DNA from 4 places in the Dehalobacter sp. MCB1 genome. Region 4 is predicted to be linked to each of the others. Evidence: riboswitches for the same ligand, from Rfam matches in the RefSeq annotation. Region 4 holds a riboswitch; each other region holds the start of a gene.

Region 1 (4,965 bases), on a different contig from region 4:
TGGCGCATACTTCACTTTTAAAGAATAAAGGAACAACCATAATTGATGCATCGTCGCTGATCCTAAAGTCTTTATTAATAATTGATTCCTGAGCCAGCTCCTTTAATGTGGCTCTATTCACAATCGGTACTTTTTTATATGAGGCAATCTCTTCAGAGACAATCAGATAATCGGAATGCGTCTTTCTAATATTATATAGTTTAAATTGGATATTGATTACCTTTGTGATACTTTTAATAAAATAGGGATCATTAATTTCTTTGCCAATGTTTTTGATATCTTTAATCATTTCAATGACCGATGCGTTGTTTAAGATTCTTAATATCCCCATCAAGGCGACACTGATTTCATTCAACATGGCATTTTTTATAACGGAAGACTCAGACAATATAGCCTCCATACTAAGCTCACCGTAAGGTGTTTTAACGCCAATTGTTTTAAAACTTAGAAACGGCAGCTTAATCATTAACAACCATAATAAAATATATAGGACGATTCTCATCCCTTGAAATACGGGTGCTTGAAGAATTTGAGCAAAGACACCTAAATGATCTGTATTTATCCCTACAAGATTGCCTAGAAATAACTCCTCACAGAAATAAAAGCCAATAAATATTGCGATAAGTGCGATAAATATTCCCCATATTTGTCTGGCATTTAACTGTTTTACCTGATAAAGTGTTTTAGACAAAAACGTTTCAAATGTGCCGAAGCATATTATGATCACTGCTCCTAAAATGGTTCCTAAAGCAGTACCACAAGCTATCCCTATTAAGATTCCGTATTTTGCAATCATATTATTGCCCTCACTTTTATCCGATTACAACACCAGTACCAATATATGGAAATGTATAGTCAAAAATTACTCCTTGTGGAATATTGGAAATAATTTCTAATATACAAATATATAAACAGCTCCTTCCAGGCAGTATCCTTAACAGGATCACTTCAGAAAGGAGCTGTTGTCCTATACATTCACTTACAAAATGTACAATAACTGTGTTTTATTTGGTTTTATCAAATTCTGTCAGTTTCTGAGCAAAATCACCATAAAATCTATACAGCGGATGTGTTGGACTAGCCGGCAGCTCCCCGCTTTCATCATATGCTAAGGTAGAAACCATCAGCGAAGCTGCAGCTACAGCAGGCAGTACGCTTGGCGCCCCTTTGATCGGCCCATAAAATAGGAAATCGCTCCACAGGACGGCCGATACTGCATGCACTGCAGCATTTATGGCGGAAAAGCCTTCCCCACCCCACATTTCCCGGCTTTCTTTCCACATATACGTCCCATTAGCAGGGGCTGATCCAACCGGCCAGCCGGTTTCCGCTTTGATTTGTTTACCTGCCAGGGCTGAAAAAGAAATAGACGGAAGATTCATTACGGTCGTATCGATTAAGACTGAGGAAAAATCTTTTGCTCCAATGGCTGTCAGCATTTCACGGCATGCCTGTACCCTGCCGGAAGGAGTCTGGTTCGTTTCATCGAAGACCTGCAGGACCACGTGTTTGATTCCCAATTCTTTTAATACCGCTGCCTGGCCGATCATGTCTTTATCCCAAGGTGTAATGCTGTTATATAAAATTTTGTCCTGAATACCAAGGCTGGCAGCATATTCTGCCGTATCAAGACGCGCTTTTTCGCCCCAAATGTCAATAGCAAAAGGGCGGTTGCTGATTGTAAGGTAAAAATCAATATATTCCTTCATCTCATCTGCGGAAACCGCTGTCATAGCGACTATGGCAGGTATCCCTGTCTGATCGGACAGCTCTTCCTGCCTGAGAATGTATAAACGGGCTTTTTCACGATCAAATTTCCTGTCACGGCGGCTTTCTAGAATACGGTCTCCGTTATGAAATATTGAGGATATAAGCAGAGGCGGATTATCTCCAGGTTGGCCACCGATAATCATGTCACAGATACGGCAAACTTTTGGTGTTAAGTCATATTTAAACATTTTTTCTCCAATATCTCTTTGGATGATTTAGCAATCGTATTATACCATATATTATTGTAAATAACCATTATTTAACAGCAATTGCCAGATTGAGCGATTATTAAAAATTAATTTGACTTGACTTTATTTATGATTTTCGTTATCTTAATAGAAGTTGAATATATGTATACAATCTTAGGTGCCCCACTAAGGGGAGAATAGGAAAATCGGTCTAATCCGATACGGACCCACCACTGTATAGACGAGTCCCCGCTGATCCACTGGCGTATGCTGGGAAGGTGCGTTCAGGACGTTTGAGTCTGAGTCAGGAGGCCTGCCTAAGAGGTAAAAGTCTTTCCTGGGTAATGGAAAGCGGCGGTGATGACGGCAAAATCCCGACCACAAGAAAATTTGTGGTGGGGTTTTATTTTTTATCGGCTACGGATGGCCTAACAAATAATTTTATTTAATTGGAGGTTTTTTAAATGAGCAGCCTTACAAAATTTCATGGTTTGGAAAATCTGAAAAATGCGACTGGGCAGGAACTTGAAACTGCGTTACAAGAACTGATGGGCGGAATCAAAGCGCTCGATCAGGAAGCTTTGGCAGGTATGAAAAGCCGTGTAGATGCGAAAATTAAGCCCCTCGGAAGCTTAGGTGTCTTAGAGGATATTGCACAACAGCTCGCAGGCATATTTGGCACTACACACCCCCAAATCAATAAAAAAGCAGTCCTGCTTATGGCCGGAGATCATGGTGTTGTCGTCGAAGGCGTCAGTGCTGCACCTCAGGAAATCACGAAACAAATGTTCTATAGTTACCTAAATGGCGGTGCAGGCATCAATGTCCTCGCCCGGAACGCCGGAGCAGATGTTATTTGTACGGATATCGGCATTGCCACCCCATTCGACGCTCCTGAACTTATGGCCTACCGGGTTAAAAACGGAACAGACAATATGGCGAAAGGACCGGCAATGACCCGTCAAGAGGCCATACTTGCAATACTGACTGGTGCAAGGATTGCCGCCAATGCGATTGACTCTGGTGTTAATCTGTTAGCAACAGGTGAAGTCGGTATTGGCAATACAACACCGAGCGCTGCCTTAATCTCTGTGTTTACCGGTCACTCTGTTGAGGATGTTACTGGCCGCGGAACGGGCTTAAAAGATGATGCCCTGATTAATAAGCAAAACGTGATTAAATGCGCAATCGAAATTAATCAGTGTGACCCTGCCTCGCCGATTGATACCCTGGCTAAAATTGGTGGACTCGAAATTGCTGCGCTCGTTGGAGCAATCCTCGAAGCTTCCTATCAACATGTACCGATTATCCTCGATGGCATCATTTCATCTGCTGCAGCAATAACCGCAGCAAAACTGGCACCCCTATCCACTTCCTATATGATTGCTTCTCATAGTTCAGAAGAGCTTGGACAGCATCTAGCTCTTCATCAGCTTGGGCTCAAACCTAGACTTGACTTCCATATGAGACTTGGAGAAGGCACAGGTGCCGCCTTGATGTTCCCGATGGTCGAGGCAGCCCTTAAAGTCGCTGATGAAATGGCCACATTTGAACAAGCTGCAGTTACCACTGGAGACTTCTAAAATCTGCAAAGAAAGATAAAAAAGACATGTAGGGCATAATCCGTTCATGTCTTTTTTGCATATTCATCGATATTCAATAAGCCTTTCATTTTTCTTTTGTTCAAGATTATATTTTAAATCTGCGACACGCTGGACATAACCATCAGGATCATATAAGCCGCCGTCTTCTACCATCTTAAGAATGTCTTCAAGGCCGTAGTGATTAGATAACAGCATCAGATCAAAGACAAACTCATCGGCATAGCCTTGATCAACCCAGTAATTTCTGTAATATGCCAACTTCTCTATGTCTGACTTTGCAGTAGTGATTTGGATATTATTAATTCCTTCGGCTCGATAAACTGCCAAAACCAATTCATACGACAAATCATTTTCTTTACAAAGATTAAAGATAATGCCCTGGGGGTCATTCGGCAAAATGACATAAATCACGGAAATCTCCTGCGCAGTAGCAGACATTCCTTCTGCTTGTTGAACGGAGTGAGAGCAAACATATACAAGGATAACAATAGGAATGATAACGAATAAGCTACGACTAAAACCTTTTCTAACAAACATGATGCCCACCCCTTGCTTATTAAATTTTCTAGTTATTCAGAATACTAAAGCCCCTTTCAAGAATCAAGACCTTAAAATATAAATTAGTGTGTATTAGACAATATTCTTAATATTCTGATATTATTATATCATAAATATTTTGTCCGATATATATCATTATCTTAGGATCAATATTTATTTTATAGCTATATGTTTCTTTTTGATAATATATGCTGTCTGTTAAAAACTAATAAATATTTTCTAAAAATGACAGTATTCTCTAATATTTTCTATTAATGAGCTGGTTAAAAAATCTGCATAATGATACAATATTTTTATAATTCGCAGACTATCTGTAGATAAAAATTTAATAAAGGGTGTAAGAATGGACATTTTTTTAATTATTGGAATCGTTGTAGGCGCTCTTGCCGTAGTCGTAGGCATGATTGTCAAAGGAGCCAATGTAGCTGTGCTGTTGAATCCAGCTGCGGCCATTATTATTCTGATCGGGACAACTGCAGCCGTGATGAACTCATTCCCAAGAAAAGAATTCTTGAACATTCCGAAAGTATTAGCTGCCCTTTTTCGAGAAAAACAACCGTATGATGCGGTGTCGTTGATTGAACTTATCACCGATATGGCGATGACAGCCCGTAAAGACGGCTTATTGTCCCTTGAACAGACGATTATGGAAATTGAAGACCGTTATTTGCAAAAAGGGCTAAGCCTGGTAGTTGACGGATTGGAGCATGACTATATTCAAGAAATTATGGAAATGGAAATTGATAATATGGAGGACCGTCACCGTGCCAATGCCTCGATATTTTCCGCGGCAGGCAGCTATGCTCCGACGCTGGGAGTATTAGGTGCGGTCGTAGGACTAATCG
Region 2 (4,965 bases), on a different contig from region 4:
AAAGAAATTCATGCGCATAAGCTTTTTGAGACACCTAAAAGAGTCATGTTTACAGAAGAAATGAAGCATGAGTATACGATTCTTTCTCCACAGATGGCACCGATCCATTTTGAACTTATTGAAGAAGCTACCCGTTTGGAAGGCTATAAGATAGAGATTCTGCCTGATGTCGAGATGGATGTCGTCGAACAGGGACTTCTGCATGTGCATAACGATGCCTGCTATCCGTCAATCTTAGTTGTCGGTCAAATTATGGCGGCACTGAAATCAGGCCGTTATGACCTGAACAAGACGGCAGTCATCATGTCGCAAACAGGCGGCGGCTGCCGGGCCAGCAATTATATTGGCTTTATCCGTAAAGCCTTAAAAGATGCCGGCATGGAACAGATTCCGGTTATTTCCCTTAATGCCGGCGGTCTCGAATCCAATCCCGGGTTCAAACTTTCCATGAAGATGATCAAACGTTGCGTGATGGCTACGGTTTATGGCGATCTGCTGATGCGCGTAACTAATGCCATACGACCCTATGAGAAAAATAAAGGAGAAACGAATGATCTTCTGGCCAAATGGCTGAAGAAACTAAAGCCGACCCTGACTGCGATGAACCTGCGGGAATATCACCGAAATATCCGCCGAATTATCAAGGACTTTGATCATATTGAGATCCTGGATGTTAAGAAACCAAAGGTCGGGGTGGTTGGGGAGATCCTCGTCAAATTTCATCCATTTGCCAATAATTTTATTGTGGATGTTCTGGAAAAGGAAGGCGCCGAAGCCGTTCTGCCGGATCTGATGGATTTCTTTATGTACTGTGCGTATGGAACAATATTCAGAAGAAAAGAACTCGCTGGCTCACTGAAAAGCGAGCTTATCAGCCGCTATATTATCTGGCGATTGGAAAACTACCGCCGGGTAATGAAACGCACTTTGGCAAAGAGCAACCGTTTCCATCCTCCCAAATCGATTTATGAGTTGGCCGATATGGCCGGCAAGATCATGCATCTCGGACATCAGACCGGTGAAGGCTGGTTCCTGACCGCAGAAATGCTGGAACTGATAGAAAGCGGAGCAACAAACGTTGCCTGTCTGCAGCCGTTTGCCTGCCTGCCAAATCATATCACGGGTAAAGGGATGGTCCGCGAACTTAAACGGCACTACCCGCTGGCGAATATTGTGCCAATCGATTACGATCCGGGTGCCAGCCAGGTGAATCAGATCAACAGAATTAAACTGATGCTTTCAGTCGCTTTCAAAAATATGGAGAGGTCGGAAGCACTCAATAATGCCAATACGAACGATAGAAACAAAATGAATAACAACGCCGGGCAAATGCAATCTGCACCCGGCGAGGAAGCGGCAGCTTTGCATAACACTGAAGAAGGTACAGAGCAGTCGTATTCCGAACAGAAGATTATATAACAAAAAACCTCTTCAGTATTGTAGGCTGAAGAAGTTTTGAATATTTATTGAAGTAGATTAGGAATACTAAATGAGTCCGTTATTCTATTTCATCTGCTGTTTGGCATAGGCGATCATTTTTTTGACCATCTGGCCGCCGATCGGGCCTCCTTCCAGACCATTCTGTCTGGCAGTAACATCGCCTTTATAGTGATCGTTATTTTCCCTTACAAAATCAAGATGGCCGATTTCAGCCGCAGCCTCCATTTTTAGATTCTGCAGCAGCTTTTTTTTGCTTTCACTTGTTTTACTCATTTTTTTTCACCTCCATCAATATTATTGACACTTTTGAAAAAAATCTTCATTGTAAATAATCCAATATCAGAGAGATTTAACCTTCAAGTTTTTGATTGCAAATGTTTGGACGCAAACATAGTGACTGGAGTTGGAGAAAACATGCTGCAGATCAAAGTTCTAGCGGTAGGGAAAATCAAAGAAAATTATTTAAAAGAAGGGCTGAAGGAATACGCCAAGCGTCTTAGCGCGTACATCCGGCTTGAGATGATTGAAGTTGAGGACGAACCATGCCCCGAAAGGGCATCAGCTGCCGACGAAGTAAGAGTAAAACAGAAAGAAGCTGAAAAGGTTCTTAAATTAATTTCACCTCAGGATTATGTGGTTTTGCTGGATCTTCTGGGGAAGGAACTTTCTTCACCCGAACTTGCCGTTTTGTTTGATGAAAAAGGGCTTTCAGGCCAGAGCCGGATCACTTTTGTGATTGGCGGATCTCTCGGTACGGCAGATGAAATCCGAAAACGCGCCGATTACCGGTGGTCGTTCTCGAAGCTTACCTTTCCGCACCAGATGATCAGGCTTATCCTGCTGGAGCAGATTTACCGGGCGTGCAAGATTAGCAAAGGGGAACCCTACCACAAATAGAATTGATGGAGGTAAAGATACTTCAATTAATATGTTCAAGGCTAAAGTAAAAATAATATTGATTCCTTGTCGAAAGAGCGATATAATGAATCAGGATTAAAACTGAATAGGCAGAACAGGTGTTGAATGAAGCTGATAAGCGTATCATTCAATGAATAAGGAAAGTCGGGTAGAAGCCCGCGCGGTCACGCCGCTGTGAAAGTGGAGTTCTTCAGGTATACCACTGGGAAACTGGGAAGGTCTGAAGATCGATGATGCTTAAGCCAGAAGACCTACCTGTTTTAGTGTCTCACCATATACTCTACGAGTGATAGAGAGGGGGATGTATGTGCAAGACTACCGAGGAAAACTTCCTAGCATATGAGCCTCTCGACGTAAGATGTTGAGAGGTTTTTTGTTTCATATCTTATATAGGAGAGTTTGACGATGATAAATAAAAAGATTTGGATAATGGGTCTCGTACTTATGTTTATGTTCTTGCCCCAGCAGACATATGCCATGCATATCATGGAGGGCTTCCTTCCTGCGGGTTGGTGTATTACTTGGGGTGCTTTGGCAATACCTTTTGTTCTGGCTGGTTTTTTTTCTATCAGAAGAACTGTTGGAGAGCATCCCAAAACATTAATGCTTTTGGCGATGGCAGGTGCCTTTGCTTTTGTTTTGTCTTCCCTGAAGATTCCTTCCGTTACAGGAAGCAGTTCGCATCCTACAGGGGTTGGTTTTGGCGCTATCTTGTTCGGACCGACCGCAATGGCCGTAATTGGCTTGATCATACTGCTGTTTCAGGCTGTCTTACTGGCCCATGGCGGATTGACAACATTGGGGGCAAATACTTTTTCGATGGGCATTGTGGGGCCGCTGGTAGCTTTTGCTACATACAAAATGGTGAAGAAAGCAAATGGACCGCAGTGGCTTGCTGTGTTTCTCGCTGCCGCACTTGGGGATTTATTGACTTACGTCACGACATCGGTGCAGCTTGCACTGGCGTTTCCAGCTGAAACAGGCGGCGTTATGGCATCACTTACCAAGTTTCTAGGTATTTTTGCCTTAACGCAAGTACCATTGGCGATCAGTGAAGGTATTTTGACTGTGCTGATATTTAAGGCGATTTCATCCTATGCAGGGGATGAGCTTAAAGACTTAAAAATACTTTCAAAGGAGGTCTGAAAGTGTCTGTAGAAACGATGAAACCGAAGAATAAAAATCGGGTTATCATCACAAATATTATTTTAATTACGATTGTCATAGCGCTTGCCGTTATACCCCTCATTGTGCAAAAAAATGCGGAGTTTGCTGGGGCTGACAGCCAAGCTGAACAAGCTATAGCAGAACTTAACGGGAATTACCAGGCCTGGTTCTCACCAATTTGGGAGCCGCCTAGCGGAGAAATTGAAAGCTTGTTGTTTGCGCTTCAGGCAGCTGTCGGAGCAGGTGTTTTGGGCTACGGGTTAGGTTATCTGCGGGGTCGTAAGAAAAAGGAAGAATCGGTAAACAATGATTTACATCGATAAATACGCTTATTTATCCAGGCTTAAACAAACGAATCCATTGAAAAAGCTAGTCTTAGCCGTTTTGGTTTTGGGGGTCTGTCTCTGGGCTGATTCCGTTGCGGTGTCAATCTTGACGCTCCTGATCATGGGCTGGTATACCGTTTGCAAAGGCGGTACACCTGTTAGAATTTTTATTAGACTTATGCTTGTCCCACTTTCCTTTTTAGTGATCGGCGTTTTAACCATTGCGGTCAATGTTTCAGGGGACAAAGATGTTTTTGTATTCTCTGTATATGCATTTGGCATGTATATCGGGGTGTCGCAGTCCGGTATTTTAAGTGCGGCAAATCTGTTTTTTAAAGCGCTTGGCGCGGTTTCCTGTCTGTATTATTTATCGCTGAGTACACCAATGGTAGACCTGTTGGCAGTTCTTCGGAAGCTTAAAGTTCCAAGACTGATGGTTGAATTGATGGGACTGATCTACCGGTTTATTTTTGTATTTTTAGAAATGGCAGACACCATGTTTACGGCGCAGAATTCTCGCTTGGGCTATGCGGGGCTTTCCTCCGGATACCGTTCATTGGCGGCTCTGGCTTCGTCACTTTTTATCCGGTCTTATCAGAGGGCGGATGAACTGTATATTGCGCTTGAAGCCAGGGGATATGACGGTGAGCTCAGTGTGATCCATGAGCAGGCGGAGACCCATTGGACAGAATATATTCCGATTATGCTGATTAACCTATTCCTGATTGCAGTTGCGCTGTTTTCCAAACAATGGACAGGAGGCTTGCTATAATGGCCGAAAATGGCTTGATTGAAAATGTGGAGGCTAAAAATATCTTGGAAGTCAGAAATCTCCACTACATCTACAGTGATGGAACCCAGGCCTTAAAGGCCCTGTCACTTGGGATTAAACAGGGGAAAACGACAGCAGTCCTCGGAAGCAACGGTGCTGGAAAATCAACGTTGCTGCTTTCCTTTAACGGCATCAATAAGCCTTCAGGCGGCGAAGTCCTATTCAAGGGCCTGCCGCTGGATTATTCAGTAAAAGGTCTCAAACAGCTTCGAAAATCTGTTGGCATTGTTTTTCAGGATCCGGATAAGCAGTTGTTTTCAGCCAGTGTCTATCAGGATATCT
Region 3 (4,965 bases), on a different contig from region 4:
TTAAGGATTCGAAGCTTTTCCTCTTGGTCCTTATGGGAATTCAAGGCATCTGTCGTGTCACAATAACCGTCGAGGTGAACTCCGCCAGTGATCATGACGTTAATAAACACAGCTGCAGCAGCAAAAAAGACGGGACTGAACCTGAAATATTCCAATAATAGAAACAAGAAATAGAGAACAAAGGCAATGACAGCCCCGACCACAGGAAAGAAGATAAAAGAATAACGCATATTCTTCTCGTTCCAGTCAATTTGAGGCATTGGAATTTTAGAAAACATCGAAAAGGCTGCAACAAACGATTCATACAAGGTTTTCATAACCGGAAAGCTCCTTCATTCCTTTATGGATAAGCGGAATCGCGCAGACGGATTCAATCACGACATCTGCAGCCGCGGCAATTGCCGAATTTATTTCAGCCAGTACACGGATATAGCCGGTCGTAAAATCATCATAGGCTTTGAAATCCTCAAATATCGTGCTGGTTACGATGACGGTATTCGGTACAGTCGCCGCTAGCAGCCGAATATCATTACTGATGCAATCAATGGCATCCTGCGGGCTGCGCTTCTGCAGATACATTTCATTGGCAATCAGGTTGCCCATACACTCGAGTAAAGCGGTATCGCAGCCGCTTAAAATAGGGATTTTCTCGGAAAGTCCGTAAGAAAACTCGAAGGTGTCGAACCCTTTGCCGTCCCGCATCCGACGGTGCTTGACAACCCGGTTGCGGCATTCTTCGTCTGAGGCAGTCATCGTTGCGATATAGGCCATCTTTCCTGTATTCAGGCTGACAGCCAAATTTTCCGCTATTTCAGACTTTCCACTGGCAACGCCTCCGCTAACCAAAGCCAACATTACTTACCGCCTCTTTCCTTTCACAAAAATATCCCTTCATATCAGTTGTCGTTTTATATCAGCTATCGTTCCGTTCAGCAAATGATTCAAATTTTTCCTGTTTACGCACACCTTACGAACCCATCCTGGCAGCCTGAAAGTCGCTGCATCTCCGGATAAACGAACGTGCAAACTCAGGGTTTCCCCAGAGATGAAGGTGGGGATAGCCGGCAACGAGGTTCTCATCGGCATGGATGCAGTCCCACATTTTGCTCCCTGATGAATTGACTGCCGTAAAACCGCCGCCATTGGCTGTTGAATCCGAATAATGAAATTCATGCGCGTTGATCTTGCCGCCTTTGCCGCACAGCAGGTTATCCTTTTGCGCCGTCAGCGTGATATAACCGAAACGGTTCAGTTTATCCGTCAGTACAGCGTCCCCTTCTAAATATCCTGCCATCGGATAAGGTTTGCCGTCCTTGTCAGCAATACGGTTCAATAAATACATAAACCCGCCGCACTCGGCTATGCAGGGAGTATTTTTAGCAAGAACCTGCCTGATACTTGACAGCATTGATGTATTCCCAGCCAGTTGTTCGGTATATAATTCCGGGTAACCGCCGCCGAGAATCAGTCCGTCGCATTCAGGTACGGCTTGATCCTCAAGCGGGCTAAAATACTGCAGTTCAGCTCCCAATGTTTCCAAAAGTTCGAGGCTGTCCTGGTAATAAAAACAGAAAGCTTTATCTCTGGCTACGGCGACTTTGACAGCAGAGATTTTCTCAATCGCGGCCTCATAATAGTCTATTTCCGCGGCCCCGCCTGCAATACGCAGCAGCTGGTTCAAATCAATGGATTCTCTGGCCTGTATGGCCAGAAATTTCATTTTTTGCTGAAGGTCTTTCACTTCTGATGCTGTAATTAATCCAAGATGTCTGCTTTCCAGTGCACATTCTTTGAGTTTCGGAAAGTAACCGACCACCTGGATATCCGTCTCTTTTTCGATCATTTCCTTATATTGCGGATATAGGGAAGGTGTAAGATTATTTAGAATAACGCCCTTGATCCCGTTGTCCGGTCTGAAACGGCAAAATCCCTGAATCAAGGCTGCAATTGAGATTGCTGAACCGGCACAATTGACAATCAGGATCACCGGCGTTTGCGTTGCTACCGCCAAATGGTAAGAGCTTGCCACGGTACTGCCAATGCCAAGCCCGTCATAATAGCCCATTACCCCTTCTAAAACAGCGACTTGGGCCTGCTCGGAATTCTTGACCAGCAAATACCGGCAAACCTCTTCCGATAACATAAATAGATCCAGATTTCGTGAGTTTGTCCCGATGACTTCGGTGTGAAACATCGGATCAATATAGTCCGGCCCGCATTTAAACGCAGCAGGATGAACCCCTTGCTCCAAAAGCGCTTGTAATACCGCGCAGGTAATTGTCGTCTTGCCGCTGCTGCTGCCTGCAGCCGCAAACATAATACGTGGAATAACGGCTTTCATGACTTGTTCTCCATTTCTATCGAAGCTCCATGGACATCAAAAAACCTCTCTAACCGGCGGTTGGAAGAGGTTTTACTTACAAAATCTGCAAACAGTCTCAAACACTTCTGCACGATTCGTATGCTACACCTTTCATCCTCCGTGAAAACAGTGCAAAACGGCTCAGGCAGGTCTTCCGACTCGGTTTCAAAGCAAATTCAGCCTTCCCATTGTAAACAGTGGCAACTTTGAATCTGCTCCACCTTACGGCGGCGGGACCGTACAGGTATTTCACCTGTTTCCCTATTATTGCAAAATAATGCAACCTAAGCGATTACATTATATCAGAAGACGCACAACGTGTCCACCCGCAATCTACTGGACAGTATATAGCCTTCTCTTCCCAGCCTTCTCCTACATGATATTTTCACAGATGCGGCCTTGCCCTTCTGCCCTCCTTTTGATACGCTAGGGAAAAAGAACAGCAATCCACGGAGGTACCCTCTCATGTCTTATTCTCTTCCAGCCGATATCATTTCAGCCCAAAATCTAACGAAACGGTTCGGAGATTTCACTGCCGTTGACACGATCTCTTTTACTGTCCGGCAAGGAGAGTGTTTTGGACTTCTTGGCCCAAACGGCGCCGGCAAAACATCCCTGGCCAGGATGGTCTTTGGCTTGTCACCCCGAACTGAGGGCCGCCTGACGGTTTTCAGCCAGGATATTTCGGAGCATTCCCGGGAAATTAAAGCACGTCTCGGTGTTGTTGCTCAGGAAGACAACCTTGACCCGGAACTGACGATTCTGGAAAACCTGCTGGTCTACGCCTCCTATTACCGACTGCCGAGAAGTATTGCCAGGGAACGGGCTTTGGAAATCCTGGACTTTATGGATCTTCGAAGTAAAGCCAATGCGGTCGTCGACGAGCTGTCCGGCGGCATGAAACGACGTCTGACAATCGGCCGTGCGTTGATCAACCGTCCGGAGCTATTGATTCTCGATGAGCCAACCACCGGGCTTGATCCGTACGCCCGTCATATGGTCTGGCAGCGTCTGCGGCAGTTAAAAGAAAGCGGTACGACCATGCTCCTGACAACACACTATCTTGAAGAAGCCAGTCATCTCTGTGACCGACTGATCATCATCAATCAGGGCAAAATCCTTGAGCAAGGTGTACCGAAAGATCTTATTGATAAGCATGTCGGTGCATATGCGCTGGAACTCGGAGTGAGTCCGGATATGCAAAATAAGCTCCTGAACTGGAGCGCTGAGTGGCTGAAATCTTATCAGCAAATTGGTGATGATCTGGTTCTCTATTCTGATCTCGGACCAGCTATGGCTGACAACCTGAATCAAAGAATTGCCGGTGAACACCTTCCTGTCAGCTATCAGCGCCTGAGACCTACAAATCTCGAAGATGTTTTTCTAAAACTGACCGGCGAAACGCTGCATGGTGTCCGCGGCGGTTTTGAGAAATAATCTCAAAACCGTTAATGATATGGAGGATAATAGGATGAAAATAATTAAGCTCGATCTTAACCCCGTGCTGACCTTTAAGGTATTCGTACGGAATCTGAAGGTTTTCGGTAAAACATGGAAAGCTAATATCATGTTTAACTTTCTGGAGCCGCTGCTTTATCTCTGGGCCATGGGCTTTGGTCTGGGTGTTTATATTACGCAGATCAACGGGCTTTCCTACCTTGATTTTCTGGCTCCGGGGCTGATCGCTTCTTCAGCGATGTTTGCTGTAACTTATGAGATGACCTACAACAGCTATACCCGGATGTCCAAGGAGAAAATATTTCACAGCATGGTGGTTACGCCGGTAAGCATGGACGACATCATCCTCGGCGAAATCCTGTACGGCACGTTCAAAGGTGCTCTTTACGGTGCGGTTTTCTTTATTGTCGTCGCTTTATTCGGCATTGTCCACTCCCTGTATGCCCTGCTCATCTTTGTCCCACTGATCCTCATGTCCGTCATTTTTTCCAATCTCTCTTTAATTTGGACGAGTCTCGCTCCCAATTACGACTCTTTCGGCTATTTTTTCACGCTGTTGATTTCTCCAATGTTTCTGTTTGCCGGAATCTTTTTTCCGATTGAAAGCTTGCCCGCCGCCATTCGTTTTCTTCCGTGGCTGACGCCGCTGTACCATACGGTTGAAACGGTGCGTCCACTGGTTCTGGGACAGGTTACTCCAGCAATCACCGGCCATATCATCTGGCTCTTAGCCGTTACGCTGCTGACATTGCCTTTCCCGCTGGTCATGGTAAAAAAGAAACTTATTCAATAATGAACTCTTTTTCGTTTCTGGGAATCTAGACGGCTGCAACTTTCCAACATATACAGGCAATCTTCCCTATGATCGTTTCTCTGATCAGCCCGTTCTCTGCTTTGCTTTGAAGATAATTCCTGATGTCCGCTTTTTGCTCATCAGTCAAATCTGTCTTCATGCCAAGTCTGCTGATGTAATGACGGTTCGCTTCATCCAATGTGCGGACACTTTCCCTTGCTGTCTCGATATACGTAATTTCAGGACAAAGTTTTTTGAGCCAGAGAATATTGAAACAGCAGTACAATCCTTTGTTGCCGTATACATCTTCCATATGGGGCGGAAGAAACCGTCTTTTCAGTTCGTCACTAAT
Region 4 (4,965 bases):
ATGCTGATCATTTCCCAGCTTTTTAAATGCAAATGTTTGCCAAACGTCCGCTGCTTGCTTCGGCCATAGCCTTTTAACTCCATTGCAAGAGCGATATCTGAAGTATGCCGGACTGTGCGATAGAGCAACGGCATAAACGTTAACGGAAGATTTTTGATTCTATTTTTAATCCCTTCCGAGGGATAACCCCGAACCGATTGACTCTCTGAAATTGCCAGATACTCCTTTTGCATCAGAGGAAAAAAACGTTTTGTCATAACGACCAACATAGCATAACGATAAGGAACACCCCACACTATAAGCATTAAAGCCGCATCTATGGCAGAAGTCCAGGTCGTAAACTGAACAGCAGCCAAAGTCACGGCTGCCGTGCGGGAAATACCCAAAGCAGCAGCCGGAATAGCGCCTGTATAAACAGACAGAATACCCCATTTCCAGAGAATATCTCCATCCCGGCAGAACAATAGCTGTATGACAACAATCTGCGAGGCTACTAAAAGCATTATTGGCAGCAGTATTTTATATTTTTTTAAATGGTTAGAAAAAATACAGTCCGTAATCATTACCAATGCAATCATCCCAATTTCCAGAATCAGATTCTGCGAAAACAAAGCCGTAAGGATCAGTGTTAAACACCATACCAACTTCGTACGTGGATCAATTTTTTCAATGAAATCCATAATCAACGCCTTCCTTCTGGAAATCTAACCCGATGTCTTTAAGGGTCTTTTCATAAGAACCAATCTCTTGGGCCGGAATATCCAATGCCAGACGGTGCTTGTGCATTGCCACAATACGATTGGCATATTGTTTGGCCAAACCCAGATCATGGGTAACGAGAATAACTGTTTTACCTTGCTGCTGAAATGCTGAGAGCAGCTCCATGATCACGACACTTTGTTCTTCATCTAAGCCTGAGGTCGGTTCATCAGCCATGATAATCTCAGGATCTCCTACTAAAACAGAGGCAATTGCCAGTTTCTGACGCTGGCAACGGCTGAGCCTATGCGGATGGATATCGGCGTATGCCAACAGCCCGACTTCAGTCAAAATTCCATTCACTTTCTCTTCAATTTCCCCTCTCGGCAGTTTCCTTGTTCTTAAAATAAATGCTACCTCGTCTTTTACTGTATTCGAAAAAATTTGAAGATCAGGGTTTTGAAACAGAAAACCTATTTGACTGCGTATGGTTGCAAAATTTCTTTTGGTTAGGGGTTTGCCAAATATCTGAATTGCACCAGCATCCGGGACAAGCAGACCTTCCATTAACTTTAAGAGCGTCGTTTTGCCTGAACCATTGAGTCCAATCAACCCAATAAAATCGCCGTGATTAATCGACAAATCAATTTTCTCACATCCCTTAAAATCCCCTTTATAGGTAAAGGTTAGATCCTTCACTTCAATTATTTTTTTATCTGTTGCTGTAATATTTTTTGCTGGGCTAGTTTTTTTATTTAACCGTTCTAGATAGTCATCAGGGCTGCATTCTTCTTTAATGGCTCCTTCAGCCATGATAAGAATACGATTGGTATAGGGGAGAATATCGCAGGCCCGGTCCATTACCATAATCACGGTAACTCCCTTTTCTCTGTTTAAATAAGCGATATGAGAATAGAGGTCTTGTTTTCCCTTTCCGTCTAATTCTGCGGTGGGCTGATCTAAAACAAGAATAGGAGTTTCCATCGCTAGAACACTTGCCAATACCACTCTTTGAGCTTGACCGCCGGACAGCCCATCCGTATTTCTTTGTTCAAAACCCTCCAGTCCAACGAATTGTAAAGTTTTTTTGACTCTATTCTTAATTTCCTCCCAAGGAAGTTCCATATTGGCAATGCCGAAAGCAACCTCTTCCGCCGCCGTGATACTGACAATCTGATTTTGCGGCTCCTGCATCATATAACCGATGTAATCGCACATTTTTGCTAAGGGGATTTCATGGATGTTTTGCCCCATCACCTTAATGGTACCGTTTAACTGCCCATTGAAAAATTGAGGCGCTGCTCCGGTGATGCTATGAAGCAACATCGATTTGCCCGATGCAGCTTCCCCTGTAATAGCAATGAAATCTCCTTGATTAATGGTTAAGTCAATATCTTTTAATACTTTTTTTGTTTCAGGCGGAAAAGCAAGAGATTCTATTTTAAGCTGTACCGCAGGTTCCATCGGATGAAAGCCTCCATATAAAAATCTAAACTATGTAAACGACATGCATACAAAAAAAGTTCCAGTTTTGAGAGATACTAACTCTCAAACTGAAACTTTACCATTGCTTCATGTTGATATCTTCATTGGCAGGTCTTCTGACTCATAGCTTTAACCGATTTCTGTGCCTTCCCGATTTCTCAGTGGCATCGTACAGTCATCACAGCTATTTACAGCGGCGGGTCCGTCCAGGAATTGCACCTGATTCCCTATTCTTCTCGATAAGAGACACCAAAAAAGAATGTATGATTATTACGTCTTATTCTAAATGAAATTGAAGAAAAGTCAAGAGAAAAGATGGTGAGATTTTAACATTTGCAGCCAGGACTACATTTCCCAGATGAACAGGTTTTACCACCTTTAACTCCATAGGCATTAACCGTTGTAAACCGCTGAGTTATTTTATCATCAGCGCACTGCGGACATATTTGTTTGTCTCTTGAACTAACACTACAAAAAACAGAAAACTTGTGACCACACTTTTCGCAGATAAAGTCATAAGTTGGCATTTAATAACCTCCTAAAAAATCTTTTCTTTATCAAATCAATAATAAATTCATTGAATCCCCAACATTATATCCGTATGACATCAGGAGAAAATACTAGTACCATGTCAACCCTAAATCTATATATCCTGGCGGCAGATTTCTGTTAATACTGCGTTGTCGTCAATCACCATACGCTCGGTATGCCTCAATCCTCCGCCTTGTCTTAAAAGAAATCTGCTCCCCATTATATTACAGTTTTAAGGTTGACAAGGTACTAGCTGGTCTTAATTGTAGATCTTTAAATATGTTTCTGCCAGTTTTTTAGACGGCTATAATCCTGTATAATGATCCCTCCATATATTGGCCGTATAATGTTCTCAGATTTTAAGTCGCGAAATAATTTTGACACCGTTACTCTTGTTGTATCTGCAAGTTCAGCCAAATCTTGTTGATTGATAAACAGTTGCATCCCTTGTTGATCTGCAAGTGCACATAAAGTTTCGATAATTCTATGGTCTACCTTGTAAGTGTAATGTTTCTGCAGCCGGCTTATATGGTTATTACTTTTCATTGAAAGGTCGTAGAGCAGCTCTTCAGTAAGCGTAAAATCAGACTTCATCAAACTTTTCATTTCCTGAATTGAAATTGCAGCGGCTACTGTGTCTTCAACAGCCGTAAATGAACCGAGAGGGGGAATACCGGTAAACAATGGCGCAATCATAAATAAATTATTTGCACCCAAGACATCAATGAGAACCTCATTGCCTTCTTCGTCAACTTTCGAATATTCAACCGTCCCTGTAAAAATATATAATAGCTTCTCAATCGTAATGCCTTGTTTAATAATAATGCTTCCTTTGGGATATAACAATCTTTCTCTATCCGCAAAAACTTTCTTCCAACCATCTATTGGCGACCGGAATAATTTTGTGTGTTTCAGCCATGGTAGATCATTATCACTCATGATTACACTCCCTTGTACTTAGCCTTATACTTAGACTAATTAATATGTGAAAATGTAATTATGTTGTTTCCTTGTCCTGCCTAAATCTCCTGATAATTAGAGATATGGGCAGACAGAACTACCCTTACCTTGATTATATATTATTTTTCTTCGTGGATATAGTATGCAGATAATGGACATCTAACGGCGAGCGTCAATTTAATTAACGCTGGTGAATGGTTATAAAAGTTGTTTTATGTTGCTAAATAGTAAGAGTATAACTAAAAATAAGATTGTCGCTGTCAAAGTACAGAAAAATATTTCCTTAGAGCCAAGGTGCCTCATAGTGACCTTCCTTTATTCGTTAGAATACCTTGTTCCTGTTTCTTTTGGAAAAGGGAATTTACGAACCGTCTTGCTTTCATTATGATTTCATTTATCACCCCGACTGGGCAAAAGTATAAACACCAAAATCTTCTAATAAACAACGATACAACCAGGATAATGCTGAGCAGTATCCATTGCACACTCACCCCCTGAAATCCAAAAAGGACTCCAAAGGGTTCATAACTGCCCCCTACACTGGGTGATTTCAAGCAGAAGCATAAAATCAGCACGATCCAGACTAACACGTATTTAATTTTTTGCAGCGATGTCGCTACATTATGATTACATTTTAGTTTTCCGCCTCCGATTTTTGCCAGTATTTCCTGAATTCCTCCAAAAGGACATAACCAATAACAGTATAGATTCTTCCCGCTTAAGAAGATAATTAATGGAATCCCGACGATCAAAATATACCAAAAAAGATTTTGTTTAAAAGCTGGGAAGAATCCCATTAATCCACTGGCAATGTTTGCAAGCGAAATTGAACAGTTAAACCAGAAACCTGTAAAAAATATACTGCATATAATAACTATCCATCGCAGCTTCTTGATTTTCAAACGCACTCCTATGATCGTTGCAAATATTAATAAAGCCAAACCTATTTCTTTGATCCCCAAATTAATATTCTCCGAAGGCTCTGAAATATTCAAGCCAAATTGGTTTCTACCCAACCCGTGACTAGCCTGGTGGACTGCATTGGTAATCCCTCTCGATGAAAGCGTAGCGCCCGTCACCCTGTCAATATCCCGACCAATTTCCAGCGGTTCATCTACAGCTTTACCTATAAATTGTTTCGGAAAATCCCCACTCAAAACTGAATGAATATAGGATGGTGTTTCCGTAGCATACCCTACAACCTGGACTTTTAAAATGTTACCATTGGAATCTGTAGCCGTTAAGACAGATACAGGACCGCCATAGCCGTTTCCTTGACCAAAAACTACG

The links. Region 4 has a riboswitch for cobalamin ahead of A7K50_RS01390 (ABC transporter ATP-binding protein). Riboswitches for the same ligand answer to the same signal wherever they lie in the genome.
Region 1: it holds a riboswitch for cobalamin, as region 4 does, so the genes downstream of both, cobT (nicotinate-nucleotide--dimethylbenzimidazole phosphoribosyltransferase) here and A7K50_RS01390 (ABC transporter ATP-binding protein) in region 4, are expected to answer to the same signal.
Region 2: it holds a riboswitch for cobalamin, as region 4 does, so the genes downstream of both, A7K50_RS08075 (energy-coupling factor ABC transporter permease) here and A7K50_RS01390 (ABC transporter ATP-binding protein) in region 4, are expected to answer to the same signal.
Region 3: it holds a riboswitch for cobalamin, as region 4 does, so the genes downstream of both, A7K50_RS03790 (cobyrinate a,c-diamide synthase) here and A7K50_RS01390 (ABC transporter ATP-binding protein) in region 4, are expected to answer to the same signal.

The regions. Positions count from the first base shown of each region.
Region 1 is NZ_LXPC01000010.1:59,295-64,259, reverse strand. It holds gene A7K50_RS06640 (hypothetical protein) at 1-796, opposite strand, end outside; gene A7K50_RS06635 (tetrahydromethanopterin S-methyltransferase subunit H) at 1,005-1,958, opposite strand; cobalamin riboswitch at 2,118-2,294, shown strand; gene cobT (nicotinate-nucleotide--dimethylbenzimidazole phosphoribosyltransferase) at 2,423-3,541, shown strand; gene A7K50_RS06625 (hypothetical protein) at 3,605-4,099, opposite strand; gene motA (flagellar motor stator protein MotA) at 4,464-4,965, shown strand, end outside.
Region 2 is NZ_LXPC01000012.1:45,457-50,421, forward strand. It holds gene A7K50_RS08060 (2-hydroxyacyl-CoA dehydratase) at 1-1,419, shown strand, start outside; gene A7K50_RS08065 (alpha/beta-type small acid-soluble spore protein) at 1,504-1,713, opposite strand; gene rlmH (23S rRNA (pseudouridine(1915)-N(3))-methyltransferase RlmH) at 1,858-2,337, shown strand; cobalamin riboswitch at 2,438-2,632, shown strand; gene A7K50_RS08075 (energy-coupling factor ABC transporter permease) at 2,764-3,504, shown strand; gene A7K50_RS08080 (energy-coupling factor ABC transporter substrate-binding protein) at 3,522-3,848, shown strand; gene cbiQ (cobalt ECF transporter T component CbiQ) at 3,832-4,623, shown strand; gene A7K50_RS08090 (ATP-binding cassette domain-containing protein) at 4,623-4,965, shown strand, end outside.
Region 3 is NZ_LXPC01000006.1:22,507-27,471, reverse strand. It holds gene cobS (adenosylcobinamide-GDP ribazoletransferase) at 1-317, opposite strand, end outside; gene A7K50_RS03795 (bifunctional adenosylcobinamide kinase/adenosylcobinamide-phosphate guanylyltransferase) at 301-855, opposite strand; gene A7K50_RS03790 (cobyrinate a,c-diamide synthase) at 968-2,341, opposite strand; cobalamin riboswitch at 2,489-2,665, opposite strand; gene A7K50_RS03785 (ABC transporter ATP-binding protein) at 2,828-3,799, shown strand; gene A7K50_RS03780 (ABC transporter permease) at 3,834-4,613, shown strand; gene A7K50_RS03775 (class I SAM-dependent methyltransferase) at 4,639-4,965, opposite strand, start outside.
Region 4 is NZ_LXPC01000003.1:177-5,141, forward strand. It holds gene A7K50_RS01385 (energy-coupling factor transporter transmembrane component T) at 1-680, opposite strand, end outside; gene A7K50_RS01390 (ABC transporter ATP-binding protein) at 667-2,163, opposite strand; cobalamin riboswitch at 2,273-2,453, opposite strand; gene A7K50_RS01395 (zinc ribbon domain-containing protein) at 2,511-2,711, opposite strand; gene A7K50_RS01400 (Crp/Fnr family transcriptional regulator) at 2,989-3,654, opposite strand; gene A7K50_RS01405 (4Fe-4S binding protein) at 3,975-4,965, opposite strand, start outside.